Regions from separate parts of the Microbacterium sp. Leaf203 genome, predicted to be linked through region 2. Evidence: predicted binding sites of a transcription regulator. Region 2 holds the regulator's gene; the other holds the start of a gene.

Region 1 (5,960 bases), on a different contig from region 2:
GACAGGCGGTGGAAGGTGACGACGCCGGCGTGGTTCTCGTCGCCGCCCACGCTGTTCCACGCGACGCGCTCGTCGGGGTGCTGCTCGGTGATCTCGGCGTCGAACTCGCGCTCGGCACCGGCGATCTTGACCTTCCAGTGCGTGAGGGTCTCGTTCTTCTGCGTGATCGACTCCACGAAGCTCATGAAGTGGGGGAACTCCTCGAACTGCGTCCACTGGTTGTACGCGACGCGGACGGGAACGTTGACGTCGACGGTTTCGATGACCTGTGCCATGGTGTCCTCTTTTCGTGTGGTTTCCGGGGCTGCCCCCAGTCTTCGTTCGCCGCCGGTCTTGAGGCCCGGGGGTTGAGGGATCGCGCCTCGTGGCCTATACGCGGGAGGGCGGCGGTCAGGCGCGGCCGCGCAGGATGAGGTGCCAGTAGACCCACGGTAGGATGCGTCGATCCGCGAGCCACGACAGTCGCCGCTCGCGGTAGAGCGAGCGCCAGAACGGCACCGTCGGCTGCAGTCGGCCCCTCCGGTCGAATTCTGCGAACACGACGGTGCCGCGCGAGACGGTGAAGGGGACGACGCTGTAACCGTTGTATTTCGCGGAGGGCGTACGCCCCGCCATCGCGGCCTTCATGTTCTTCACGAGCGCCTTCGCCTGCTGTCTGATCGCCCCTCCCGAGCGTCGGGTCGCGACGGTCGCTGCGTCGCCCACGGCCCAGATCTGCGGGTGGCGCACGTGCTGGAAGGTCTCGGGATCCACATCGACGAAGCCATGCGGATCGTCGGATGCCGCCAGCCCGCTGCCCGCGATCCACTCCGGCGCCCGCTGCGGGGGGACCGCGTGCAGGACGTCGTACGCCATCGTCTCCTCGGTGTCGCCCCGGCCGATGACGAGCGTGCGGGAGTCGGCATCCACCCGTCGAAGATCCTGGCTGTACCGCACCTCGATGCCGTACTCGTCGAGCTTGCGGCGAAGCTCGTCGTCGATCGCCGGGACCCCGAAGGGGACGGGGTCGGGGCAGACGAACACGACGCGGATGTCGTCGCGCACCCCGATCGCCCGCCACCAGTCGCACGCGAGGTACATGGGCTTCTGCGCGGCCGCTCCGCAGGAGGCGGGTTCGGGTGGCTGCGTGAAGACGACCGTCCCGAAGCGCAGGTCGCGCAGCACGGGGGAGGCCTTCGCGGCGAGCCGGTAGTCGTAGTTCGAGATTCCGGTGGGGGCGGTCATGGCCTCGGGGAGACCGGGGATCTGTTCCCAGGCCATGCGCATTCCCGCACAGACGACGAGCTGGTCGTAGTCGATCCGCCCGCCCGAGACGAGGTGCACGCGCCGGGCGTCGGCATCCACCGTGAAGGCCTCATCGCGCAGCCACCGCACCCCCGGAGGGATGACGTCGGCCTGCGGCCGCGCGGCTTCGGACGCGCGCGCGGCGCCTCCGGCGATGTGCGATTGGAGAGGGGCGAAGACGTGGGTCGTGCGCGGCTCGATCACGGTGATCTCGCCGAGGCGCGCGCGGTGCAGGCGCCCGGCGACGGACAGGCCGGCGTTTCCGCCGCCGATCACGACGATGCGCGGGGAGTCGGTCATGGGGGATCCTCTCGTCTCCCTCACGGTGGGGCCTCGAGCGGCTTACGGCCAGCGCCTTGACACCCGCGGTCCGCGGCCGATGTGTCAGGCGAAGGACTCCGGTGGGGCGGCGTCTTCGGCGGGCTCGGGCACGACGTAGAGCCCGGTGGGCGAGTTCGCCGTCGACATGAGGGCCTCGAGCCACGCGCGGTTCAGGGTCGGCGGGCGTCCTCCGTTGAACTTGAAGACCAGGTTCGAGCGCGGGTGGACCCACACCGAGGTGCGGCCGCCTCCCGTGCTGATGTCGTCCTTCCACACGAAGTAGAACGGTTCGCCCCGTCGCAGCTTGTTGCCGACGACGACCTGCAGGTGTGCGAGGAGACGGTCTTCGAATTCGTTGCGAACGCCGCTCTCGTAGATGAACTTGCCCAACGTGGTCCTCTCGCGGGCACCGTGCCCGCTCCGCTTTTCACTGTGCATTCGCTGTGTGCGATCGGGCACGGCCCGGCACGCCGCGCGCAACGACGAGACCGAAGGCGTTACGGCGTCAGAACATGCGCGCGACCTGCGCGGGGTTCTGCCCGTAGTGCTCGCGGTGATAGCGCGCGAAGCGCGAGGCGCTCGAGAAGCCCCAGCGCCGGGCCACCTCGGCGACCGATACCGGGACGCCCGCGCGCAACTCCTCGTGCGCGCCGACGACGCGGACCAGGCGCAGATACTCCATCGGCGTCGTGTCGAGCGCGCGGCGGAACGCGTGCTGGAGTCCGCGGGAGGAGATCCCGGATGCCACGGCGATGTCCTCGAGCGTGAGGGGTTCCTTCGCGTGCGCCTCGATGTGGGCGATCGCGCGGCGCACGGTGCGCGGGGCGGCCCTGCGCTGGTGTGAGCGTTGCAGGGCGTCGACGTAGGGGGTGTGGAACGTCGACAGGGTCGTCAGGAGCGCGTGACGCTGCAACTCGGCCGAGAGGATCGGGTCGTCGTGCGCGGCCTCGAGCGAGGCGGAGACGTGAGCGAAGCTGCGCTCCCACTGCGTCGCGGCGGCGCGGTCGCGTGCGGCCGGGTTGAGGCGCCGCAACACGAGGCGGTCGTCGCCCGAGACGATGCGAGCGAGGCGCTCGGCGTCGCTGCGATCGAACACCAGAGCGCGCACGCGGGCGGCTCCGCTCCAGTGCGCTTCCGCGCCTCCGTCGGCCGCCAGCCACGGGCGGCGCGGATCGAGCGAGCGCCCCTCGGCCTCGACGCGGATGTCGTCGCCGATCATCCGGCACGCCATGATCTGCTCGTCCATCCGGACGGAAGAGTGGACAGAGGCAGCCAGCTCGTAGGCCACGACCGAGAACCCGGGGAGTTCGACGGAGTTCCACGAGAACGACACCCGCTGCGGGTCCACGCGCTCCAGTCGTGCGCTCGGCACGAAGCGCTGCCAGACGCGCTCCACGTCGTCAATCCCGTGCGAGCGGACCGTCAGCCTGTCAGCCATGGTGTTCCTTCCGCCGCGGCGAGGGGCGGCATCCCGTCTCTTCCCCGTACGAAGGCGGGGACGTGCGTGTCAAGGGGCGGGGTCGCGGGCGGTGCGCCCCGTTTGATGAGGGGACCGCTGATCCCGGCGGTGACGTGCGTCCCACGAAAGGACCCCCCATGAGCGACGCTTCGATCGACCCGACCCCCGACGCGACGACGCCGGCCGCCGACGTGGGTATCGCGGGCGTGCAGCCCCTGCGCGACGGCGACACCTCCATCGAGCCCGACCCGACGCTCGACCCCGCGCAGGCGGAGTGGGACGCCACGACGGCCCTCGACGAGGGCGCCGACCCCGACGACATCAACCCGGCGACCGCGACGGGCGCCGACCCGGCGGAGATCCCCGCCGATGACAGCGACATCCCGCTCGAGGACATCCACCCCGAGTCCACCGGCACCGACTCCCAGGGCATGGACCCGGGCGTGGTCGAACTCGGCGAAGAAGGCCAGGGCGATCTCGCTCCCGAAGACCTCTGACCCACCTTCGAATGCCCCGGGCCCGTTCGCGACGCCCGGGGCTTCGCTGTGTCCCTCGCGCACGCGGCGACGGACGGGCGGGGCACTGCGGCACTCTCCGATCGCGCGGGCGCAAAGGCCAGACCCTTGACAAGCGACGTCGTCATCGCGCCCAGGCGCGCGAAAGGGGCGGCCCCGCAGGACCGCCCCTCGAGGTCGCGCCGTTACTGCTCGATCAGCTGAGGCGTGCTCTCGTGCGCCTCGATGACGCCGTCGCGCTCGTCGGTCGAGACGGCGATGCGGCGGGGCTTCGCCTTCTCGCTGACGGGGATCGTCACGCTCAGCACGCCGTTGCGGTACGACGCGCTGATGCCGTCGGTGTCGATGCCCTGGCCGAGGTTGAGCTGGCGGACGAACGACGCCGTCTCGCGCTCACGCGTGATCCACTTGACGCCCTCACCCGAGCCGAGGGTGCGCTCGGCGCGAATGGTGAGCAGCTGGCCGTCGACGTCGATGTCGACCGAGCCGGGGTCGACACCGGGCAGGTCTGCGGCCAGCACGTAGTGGTCGCCGTCGCGGTAGAGATCCATCGGCATCCGTCGCGGACCACCGCCGCGGCGGGCGTCGAGGAGCGTCGACGCGAGGCGGTCGAGGTCGCGGAAGGGGTCGTAGGTGGCCATGGTCGTTCTCCTTTTCGATCGGTCGGGACTCGGCATCCCGGATGTTCTGTGAAGTTGAGTCAATACGGCTCAACTGCATTCAGATTAGCACTCACCCCATGAGAGTGCCAAGACTCGGGCGCGCCATTGTGGCCCACGCCGCGGCGCCCCACAACCCCCGCGCGTGAAGGGCGGAAACAGACGTTTCGTAGCCCTCACGCGCCACCGGTCACCCGGCCATCCCCCCGGCGCCGTGAGGAGAGACATGTACTTCCACCGGCAAGAACTGCAGCACTCCGCCACCCCCGACAAGCCCGACGCGGTCTACGCCCGCAAACTCCAGGAGGTGCTCGGCGGGCAGTACGGCGAGATCTCCGTCGCGATGCAGTACCAGTTCCAGGCCTGGAACATGCACATGCCCGGCAAGTACCGCGACCTGGTGTTCGGCATCGGCGCGGAGGAGATGGGCCACGTCGAGATGCTCGCGATCATGATCGCCCAGCTGCTTGAGAAGTCGCCGCTCGGCATCACCGAGGAGGCCGTGCAAGACGACCCGACCGTGGCGGCCGTGATCGGCGGCACCGACATCCAGCACGGGATCGTCGCGGGCGCCGGCGCGCGCCCCGTCGATTCCAACGGCAACCCGTGGCAGGGGAGCTTCATCACCGCGAGCGGCAATCTGCTCGCCGACTTCACCGCGAACGCGAACGCCGAGATGCAGGGCCGTGTGCAGGTCGCGCGGCTCTATCACCAGACCGACGACCACGGCGTGAAGGATCTGCTCGCGTTCCTGCTGGCGCGCGACACGATGCACCAGAACCAGTGGGCAGCGGCCGCCGCCGAGTTGCAGGCCGAGGGCTACGAGAAGCTCCCCGTGCCCAGCAACTTCCCTCTCGACAAGGAGGACCGCGACGTGGCGTACCAGTACATCAACTTCAGCGACGGTGCCCAGGCCGGCGACGGCACGTGGGCCTCGGGCCCGACCCCCGACGGCAAGGGCGAGTTCACCTACCTGCCCGAGCCCCCCGCTGGCGTGCCCATGCCCCCGCCCACCAAGCCCGACGTGCGGTTCTACGGGACGACCGAGCTGCCGAACACGGTCGAGAAGCTCGCCGGGCGCGCGCAGGACGCGCTGCACAAGGAATGAGCGGGACGGATGCCGCGACGCCGGGGCCCTCGACGGTCTCGGCGCCGCGGAGCGGGGCGAGCTTCCCCGCGATGCGAGCGGCCAAGGTGCCCCGGGCGATCGTGGCGGGGCCGTACGGGCACCCGTTCCACCCGGTGGCGGTGACCATCCCTATCGGGGCCTGGTCGTCGAGCCTGGTGTTCGATCTGCTCGGCCTGGCCGCCGACGATCCGCGTGGATTCGCGCAGGGCTCGCGCTGGCTCATCGCCATCGGGCTCGGGGGAGCCGTGGGCGCCTCGGTGCTCGGGCTGCTCGACATGTCGCGCATCCCGAAGGGCACCCCCGCTCACCGCACGGCGCTCGCGCATCTCGTGCTGAACGTCACGGCGATGGTCCTGTTCTCGATCGGGCTGGTCGTGCGACTGCTCGACCTCGGGCGCGTGCCGGTGGTGGCGTTCCTGCTCAGCGCGATCGCCGCGGCGGGCCTGAGCGTCTCGGGCTGGCTCGGCGGCAAACTCGCCTACCGCTGGGGCGTCCGCGTCGCCGACGAGAACACGCAGCGAGAGGGCTTCGAGACCGCAGCCTGAAGCTGTCCACGGGACCCCGGATGCCACATGGCCTCCGGGGTCCTTCCC
Region 2 (5,960 bases):
TCGTCTTGCCCGCTCCCGTCGACCCCACGATCGCGACGGTCTCACCGGGACGTGCGGCGAAGCTGATTCCGGAGACGACGGGCGACTCGGCGCCCGGGTAGGCGAACGAGACGTCGTCGAACTGCACCGCGCCGGGCTCGGGCAGGCGCTCGACCGGGTTCGCCGGGCGTTCGAGCGTCGACCGGCTGTCGAGGACCTCGCCGATGCGCTCGGCCGAGACGGCGGCGCGCGGGATCATCACCGTCATGAAGCTGGCCATGAGCACGCCGCCCAGGATCTGCGCCACGTACTGGATGAAGGCGAACAGGGTGCCGATCTCGACCCCTCCGGCGTCGACCTGGATGCCACCGAACCAGATGACGCCCACCACCGTGACGTTCAGGACGAGCATCGCGAGGGGGAACAGCAGCACGAAGAGCGAACCGACCTTGCGGCCGACGACGAGGATGTCGGTGTTCGCCTCGCGGAAGCGCTCTTCTTCGATGCGCTCGCGGACGAAGGCGCGCACGACGCGCACGCCGGTGAGCTGCTCGCGCATGACGCGGTTCACGCCGTCGAGCTTGGTCTGGTAGCTGCGGAACAGCGGGACCATCCGCGCGATGATGAGCCCGGCCACGATCACCAGGACGGGCACGGCCACCGCGATGAGCCAGCTGAGCCCGACGTCTTGCTGCAGGGCCATGACGATGCCGCCGATGGCCAGCAGAGGGGCGCTGACCAGCATGGTGGCGCCCATCATCGCGAGCATCTGCACCTGCTGCACGTCGTTGGTGTTGCGGGTGATCAGCGACCCCGCGCCGAACTGCGACAGCTCGCGCTCGGAGAAGCCGCTCACGCGCTCGAACACGTCGAGGCGGATGTCGCGGCCCGCGGCCATCGCGGCCCGGGCGGCGAAGTAGGTGGCGATGATCGAGGCCACGATCTGGCCGAGCGAGATGACGAGCATGAGCCCGCCGCGCGACCAGATGAACCCGGTGTCGCCCCGGGCGACGCCGAGGTTGATGATGTCGGCGTTCAGTCGCGGCAGGTACAGCGTCGCCACCGCGGACGCGGCCTGGAAGACGAGGATGGCGACCAGCAGCCAACGATAGCGCGAGAGATAGCGGATGAGGAGTTTGCCGAGCACGAGGCCCTCCGAGAGATCGACGCGGTCGCGATGACCGCGGAGTCCAGCCTGGCACCGACCTCCGACATCGGCGACCCCTCCCCGTGTGGGAGCGTTCTCTCGTCGCGAACGCGGCTCATCGGCATCCCCCTCTCAGGAGCCGGATCGTAGGCTGAGCCCATGTCTCGACTGCAGGCCGACGCTCCCGCCGACCTCTGGGTGCCCGTGACCGGCTCCCTCGGATTCCGCGGCCGACGCCACCGCAAGGCGGCGATCGGCATGCTGCTGAGCCAGGCCAATCAGGCCGCGGGCGCTGCTCCCCGCCCGGGCGGTGGAGCCTTCGCGTGGATCCTCAGCCAGGCGGCGCCCCTGCTCATGCGCCGCGCGGGCGGGCGCGTGCTCGTGTGGGTCTGGAAGAGCGACCCCGAACTGCTCGTCGTCATGGCGCAGCTGCAGGAGGCCACACCGCAGCTGCGTACGGCGCGGGCGATGATGCCCATGGAGTACGACGACACCGAGTCGTTCCGCAATCCGCACCTCGGCGTCGGCGAGAAGCTCGCGATGCCGCTGCCGAACGATCCCACGACTCCTCCGTTCGCCACGTACACGTGGGACACCGGCTCGCACTTCGTGACCGTCACGGCGGTGTGCTCGGACCGCCAGCGTTTCGGCACGGTGATCGACGAGGTGGATGCCGTGGCGCGCACGATCCGAGTGGTCGACGACCTGCAGGTCGGCGAGGCGCCGACCGTGTTGCGGATCGACCCGGCCTGAGCCGGGAGGGGCGGCTGAGCCCGTCGAAGCCCGGCGCGCCCGCGGCATCCCGGCCCGTTTCGCCACGCCCAGGAACCTCGCACGGCGCACAGACCTCGCGCAGCGCGGGGCGGCGTCAGTCGCCGTGCATGTCGCGCGGACGCCACAGCACGATGTCGGTGGCTCGGCGCACGCGCGCTCCGTGGCGCAGCGTGACGACCGAACCGGTGGCCCCGGCCGCGAAGACGCGGGCACCGGGGCGCGACTGCCGCTCGATCGTGAGCTGACGCTCGAGGTCGTTCACGCGACGCGCGAGCTCGTGGACGCGCTCCTCGAGCGCGAGGAGGCGCGCGATGGCCGGCAGGCTCATCCCCTCGCCCGACAGGCGCGCGACCTCGCGCAACTGCTGGACGTGACGGCTCGAGTACCGCCGCGAACCGCCCTGGGTCCGCGCGGGCACGACGAGGCCGAGCCGGTCGTACTGCCGCAGGGTCTGCGGGTGCATGTTCGACAGCTCGGCGGCTGCGGCGATGGCGAAGATCGGGGCGTCTTCGTCGATCTCTCTTTCGGACACGTCTTCACCTCTTTCGTCGTGCCGGATGCGGGTGCCGGGTTCTCGGCATCCTGTCGTATCGGATGCCGAGAACCTCGGCGACGCGCGTGTGTCTATCGCGCCTTGGCCATGAGGTCGGCGCGGGGATTCTCTTTCGGCTCCAGTTCGTGGAACCGCTCGAGGGCCTCGCGCGCGGCATCGTCGAGATGCGTGGGCACCGCGACCTGGACCTCGGCGAGCAGGTCGCCGGTGCCCTTGGTGGTCGAGATCCCGCGACCCTTGACGCGCAACACGCGTCCCGAGGGGGTGCCGGGGGCCACGCGCAAGCGCACGGGGTCGCCGCCGAGCGTCGGAACCTCTATCGTCGCACCGAGAGCGGCCTCGGTGAAGGTGACCGGCACGGTGATGCGCAGGTTGAGTCCGTCGCGCGTGAAGACCGGGTGGGGGCGCACGGCGACGGTCACGACGATGTCGCCGCTCTCGCCGCCGTCGGGGGACTTGCGTCCACGCCCGCGCAGCCGGATCTTCTGCCCGTCGGACACGCCGGCGGGGATCTTCACCTTGAACGGCACGTTGTCCTCGCCCGCGAGGGTGATGGTCTCACCCTTGGCCGCGGTGACGAAGTCGAGCGTCGTGCGGGCCGAGACGTCAGCGCCCTTCTGCGGGCCGCCGAAGCCGCGGAACCCTCCCGTCGTCTGACCGAACCGGCCGGAGCCGAAGCCGCCGCCCTGCTGATCGAACATCGTGAAGAAGTCGTCGAAGCCGCCCGATGGCGCCTGCCGCCCCTGACCGAACCGGCTGAAGACGTCGTCGAAGCCACCGCCCGCTCCGGCCCCGGGAGCCGAGAAGCGCGCCCCCGAGCCCATGGCCCGGATCTGGTCGTACTCCTCGCGCTGCTCGGGGTCGTTGAGCACCGAGTAGGCCTCGCTGATCTCCTTGAACTTCGCTTCGGCCTTCGCGTCTCCCGGGTTCGAGTCGGGGTGGTACTGGCGCGCGAGCTTGCGGTACGTCTTCTTCAGATCGGCAGCGCTGACGCTCTTGTCGACACCGAGGACTTTGTAGAAGTCCTTGTCGAACCAGTCCTGACTCGCCATGGGTCCTCCTATTCGGCCGGCACGGCGACGACGACCTTGGCCGGCCGCAGTTCGACCGAACCGAGGCGGTAGCCGACCTCGACGACCTCGAGGATCGTGGTCTCGGTCACGCCGGGGGTGGGGGCCTGGAAGATCGCCTCGTGCTGCTGCGGGTCGAACACGTCGCCCACGGCGCCGTACGACACCACACCGAGGCGCTCGGCCACGGCGCGCACCTTGTCGCCGATCGCCGAGAGCGGGCTGCCCTCGACGAGGTCACCGTGCTTGGCGGCGCGGTCGAGGTCGTCCATGACGGGCAGCAGGCCCTTCACGGCCTCGCCCTTGGCGCGCTCGATCTCGCGCTCGCGCTGCTCCTCGGTGCGCCGACGGTAGTTGGCGTACTCGGCCTGCAGGCGCTTGAGGTCGATCAGCAGCGAGGCCTCCTTGTCGGAGGATGCCCCCTCTGCGGCGGCCTCGGGCGTCTGCTCGGCGCCGAGGATGTCGTCGATGGTCAGGCCATCGGCATCCGTCCCTGCGGTCTGAGGCTGGTCGCCCGACGGCGCGGGGCCGGAGGTGTTCTCCTCCGGCCCCGTCTCGTCAGGACCGGCGCCCGAGCCCGTGGGCTGTTCGTCGTCCTTGTGTGCCATGTTCTCTGCTTACTTCTTGTTCTCGTCGGGGTTCTCGTCGTCGACGACCTCGGCGTCGATGACGTCTTCCTCGGGGTTCGGCGTCTCGCCGTTGCCGGGCTGGCCCACGTTGGGGTCGGCCTGCTCGCCCGCGGCCTGCGACGAGGCGTAGATGGCCTCGCCGAGCTTGCCCTGGCTGGCGTTCAGCTTGTCGAACGCGGTCTTGACCGCGTCGTCGTCGTCACCGGCGAGAGCCGTCTTGAGAGCGTCGACATCGCCCTGCACCTCGGTCTTGACCTCGGCGGGGAGCTTGTCGTCGTTCTCCTTGATCAGCTTCTCGATCGAGTACGACAGGGTCTCGGCCTGGTTGCGGGTCTCGGCGGACTCGCGGCGCTTCTTGTCGTCGGCCGCGTTCTCTTCGGCCTCGCGCACCATGCGCTCGATGTCCTCCTTGGGCAGCGAGGAGCCGCCCGTGATGGTCATCGACTGCTCCTTGCCGGTGCCCTTGTCCTTCGCCGAGACGTGCACGATGCCGTTCGCGTCGATGTCGAAGGTGACCTCCACCTGCGGGATGCCGCGGGGAGCCGGCGCGATGCCGGTGAGCTCGAAGGTACCGAGCGGCTTGTTGTCGCGGGTGAACTCGCGCTCGCCCTGGAAGACCTGGATCGCGACCGACGGCTGGTTGTCGTCGGCGGTGGTGAAGGTCTCGCTGCGCTTGGTCGGGATGGCCGTGTTGCGCTCGATGAGCTTGGTCATGATGCCGCCCTTGGTCTCGATACCGAGGCTCAGGGGGGTGACGTCGATGAGCAGGACGTCCTTGCGCTCGCCCTTGAGGACACCGGCCTGGAGGGCTGCACCCACGGCCACGACCTCGTCGGGGTTCACGCCCTTGTTGGCGTCCTTACCGGTCTCCTTCTTGACCAGCTCGGCGACCGCCGGCATGCGGGTCGAGCCGCCGACGAGCACCACGTGGGCGATGTCGTCGACCTTGACGCCGGCCTCGCGGATGACGTCGGAGAAGGGCTTGCGGGTGCGGTCGAGAAGGTCCTTGGTGAGGTCCTCGAACTTGGCGCGCGTGAGGGTCTCGCTGAGCGAGACGGGGCCCGAGTCGGTGAGCGACAGGTAGGGCAGGTTGATGCTGGTCGAGGTGGAGCTAGACAGTTCCTTCTTGGCCTGCTCGGCCGCTTCCTTCAGACGCTGGAGGGCGATCTTGTCGCCCGAGACGTCGACACCGGTCGTGTCCTTGAACTGCTTGATGAGGTAGTCGACGACGCGCTGGTCCCAGTCGTCTCCACCGAGGCGGTTGTCACCCGAGGTGGCGCGCACCTGGATGGTGGAGAAGTCGTCGTCCTTGCCCACCTCGAGCAGCGAGACGTCGAACGTTCCGCCACCGAGGTCGAAGACGAGGATGAGCTCGTCTTCCTTGCCCTTGTCGAGGCCGTAGGCGAGGGCCGCAGCGGTGGGCTCGTTGATGATGCGCAGCACGTTGAGGCCCGCGATCTCACCGGCCTCCTTGGTGGCCTGACGCTCGGCGTCGTTGAAGTACGCGGGGACGGTGATGACCGCATCGGTCACGCTGTCACCGAGGTACTCCTCGGCGTCGCGCTTGAGCTTCTGCAGGATGCGGGCCGAGATCTCCTGCGGCGTCCACTTCTTGCCGTCGACGTCGAAGCTCCAGGTGGTGCCCATGTGGCGCTTCACGCTGGAGATGGTGCGGTCGACGTTGGTGACGGCCTGGCGCTTGGCGGTCTCGCCGACGAGCACCTCGCCGTCCTTCGTGAAGGCGACGACCGAGGGGGTCGTGCGGAAACCCTCGGCGTTGGCGATGACCTTGGGCTCGCCACCCTCGA

What was found. The regulator HspR, encoded in region 2, represses chaperone genes until heat shock. The targets are predictions, from matches to a motif close to AAGTTGAGTCNNNNNGACTCAACTT.
Region 1: ASE56_RS11830 (Hsp20/alpha crystallin family protein) is a predicted target of HspR. The motif match lies at 4,272-4,296, and genes of this name have one in related genera.

The regions. Positions count from the first base shown of each region.
Region 1 covers NZ_LMKF01000025.1:407,286-413,245, reverse strand. Annotated here, with positions in the region: gene ASE56_RS11855 (SRPBCC family protein) at 1-275, opposite strand, end outside; gene ASE56_RS11850 (NAD(P)/FAD-dependent oxidoreductase) at 391-1,584, opposite strand; gene ASE56_RS11845 (hypothetical protein) at 1,669-1,995, opposite strand; gene ASE56_RS11840 (helix-turn-helix transcriptional regulator) at 2,111-3,043, opposite strand; gene ASE56_RS11835 (hypothetical protein) at 3,202-3,561, shown strand; gene ASE56_RS11830 (Hsp20/alpha crystallin family protein) at 3,765-4,220, opposite strand; gene ASE56_RS11825 (manganese catalase family protein) at 4,465-5,346, shown strand; gene ASE56_RS11820 (DUF2231 domain-containing protein) at 5,343-5,912, shown strand.
Region 2 covers NZ_LMKF01000022.1:328,079-334,038, forward strand. Annotated here, with positions in the region: gene ASE56_RS02760 (ABC transporter ATP-binding protein) at 1-1,126, opposite strand, end outside; gene ASE56_RS02765 (hypothetical protein) at 1,286-1,879, shown strand; gene ASE56_RS02770 (heat shock protein transcriptional repressor HspR) at 1,995-2,432, opposite strand; gene ASE56_RS02775 (DnaJ C-terminal domain-containing protein) at 2,525-3,505, opposite strand; gene ASE56_RS02780 (nucleotide exchange factor GrpE) at 3,514-4,131, opposite strand; gene dnaK (molecular chaperone DnaK) at 4,141-5,960, opposite strand, start outside.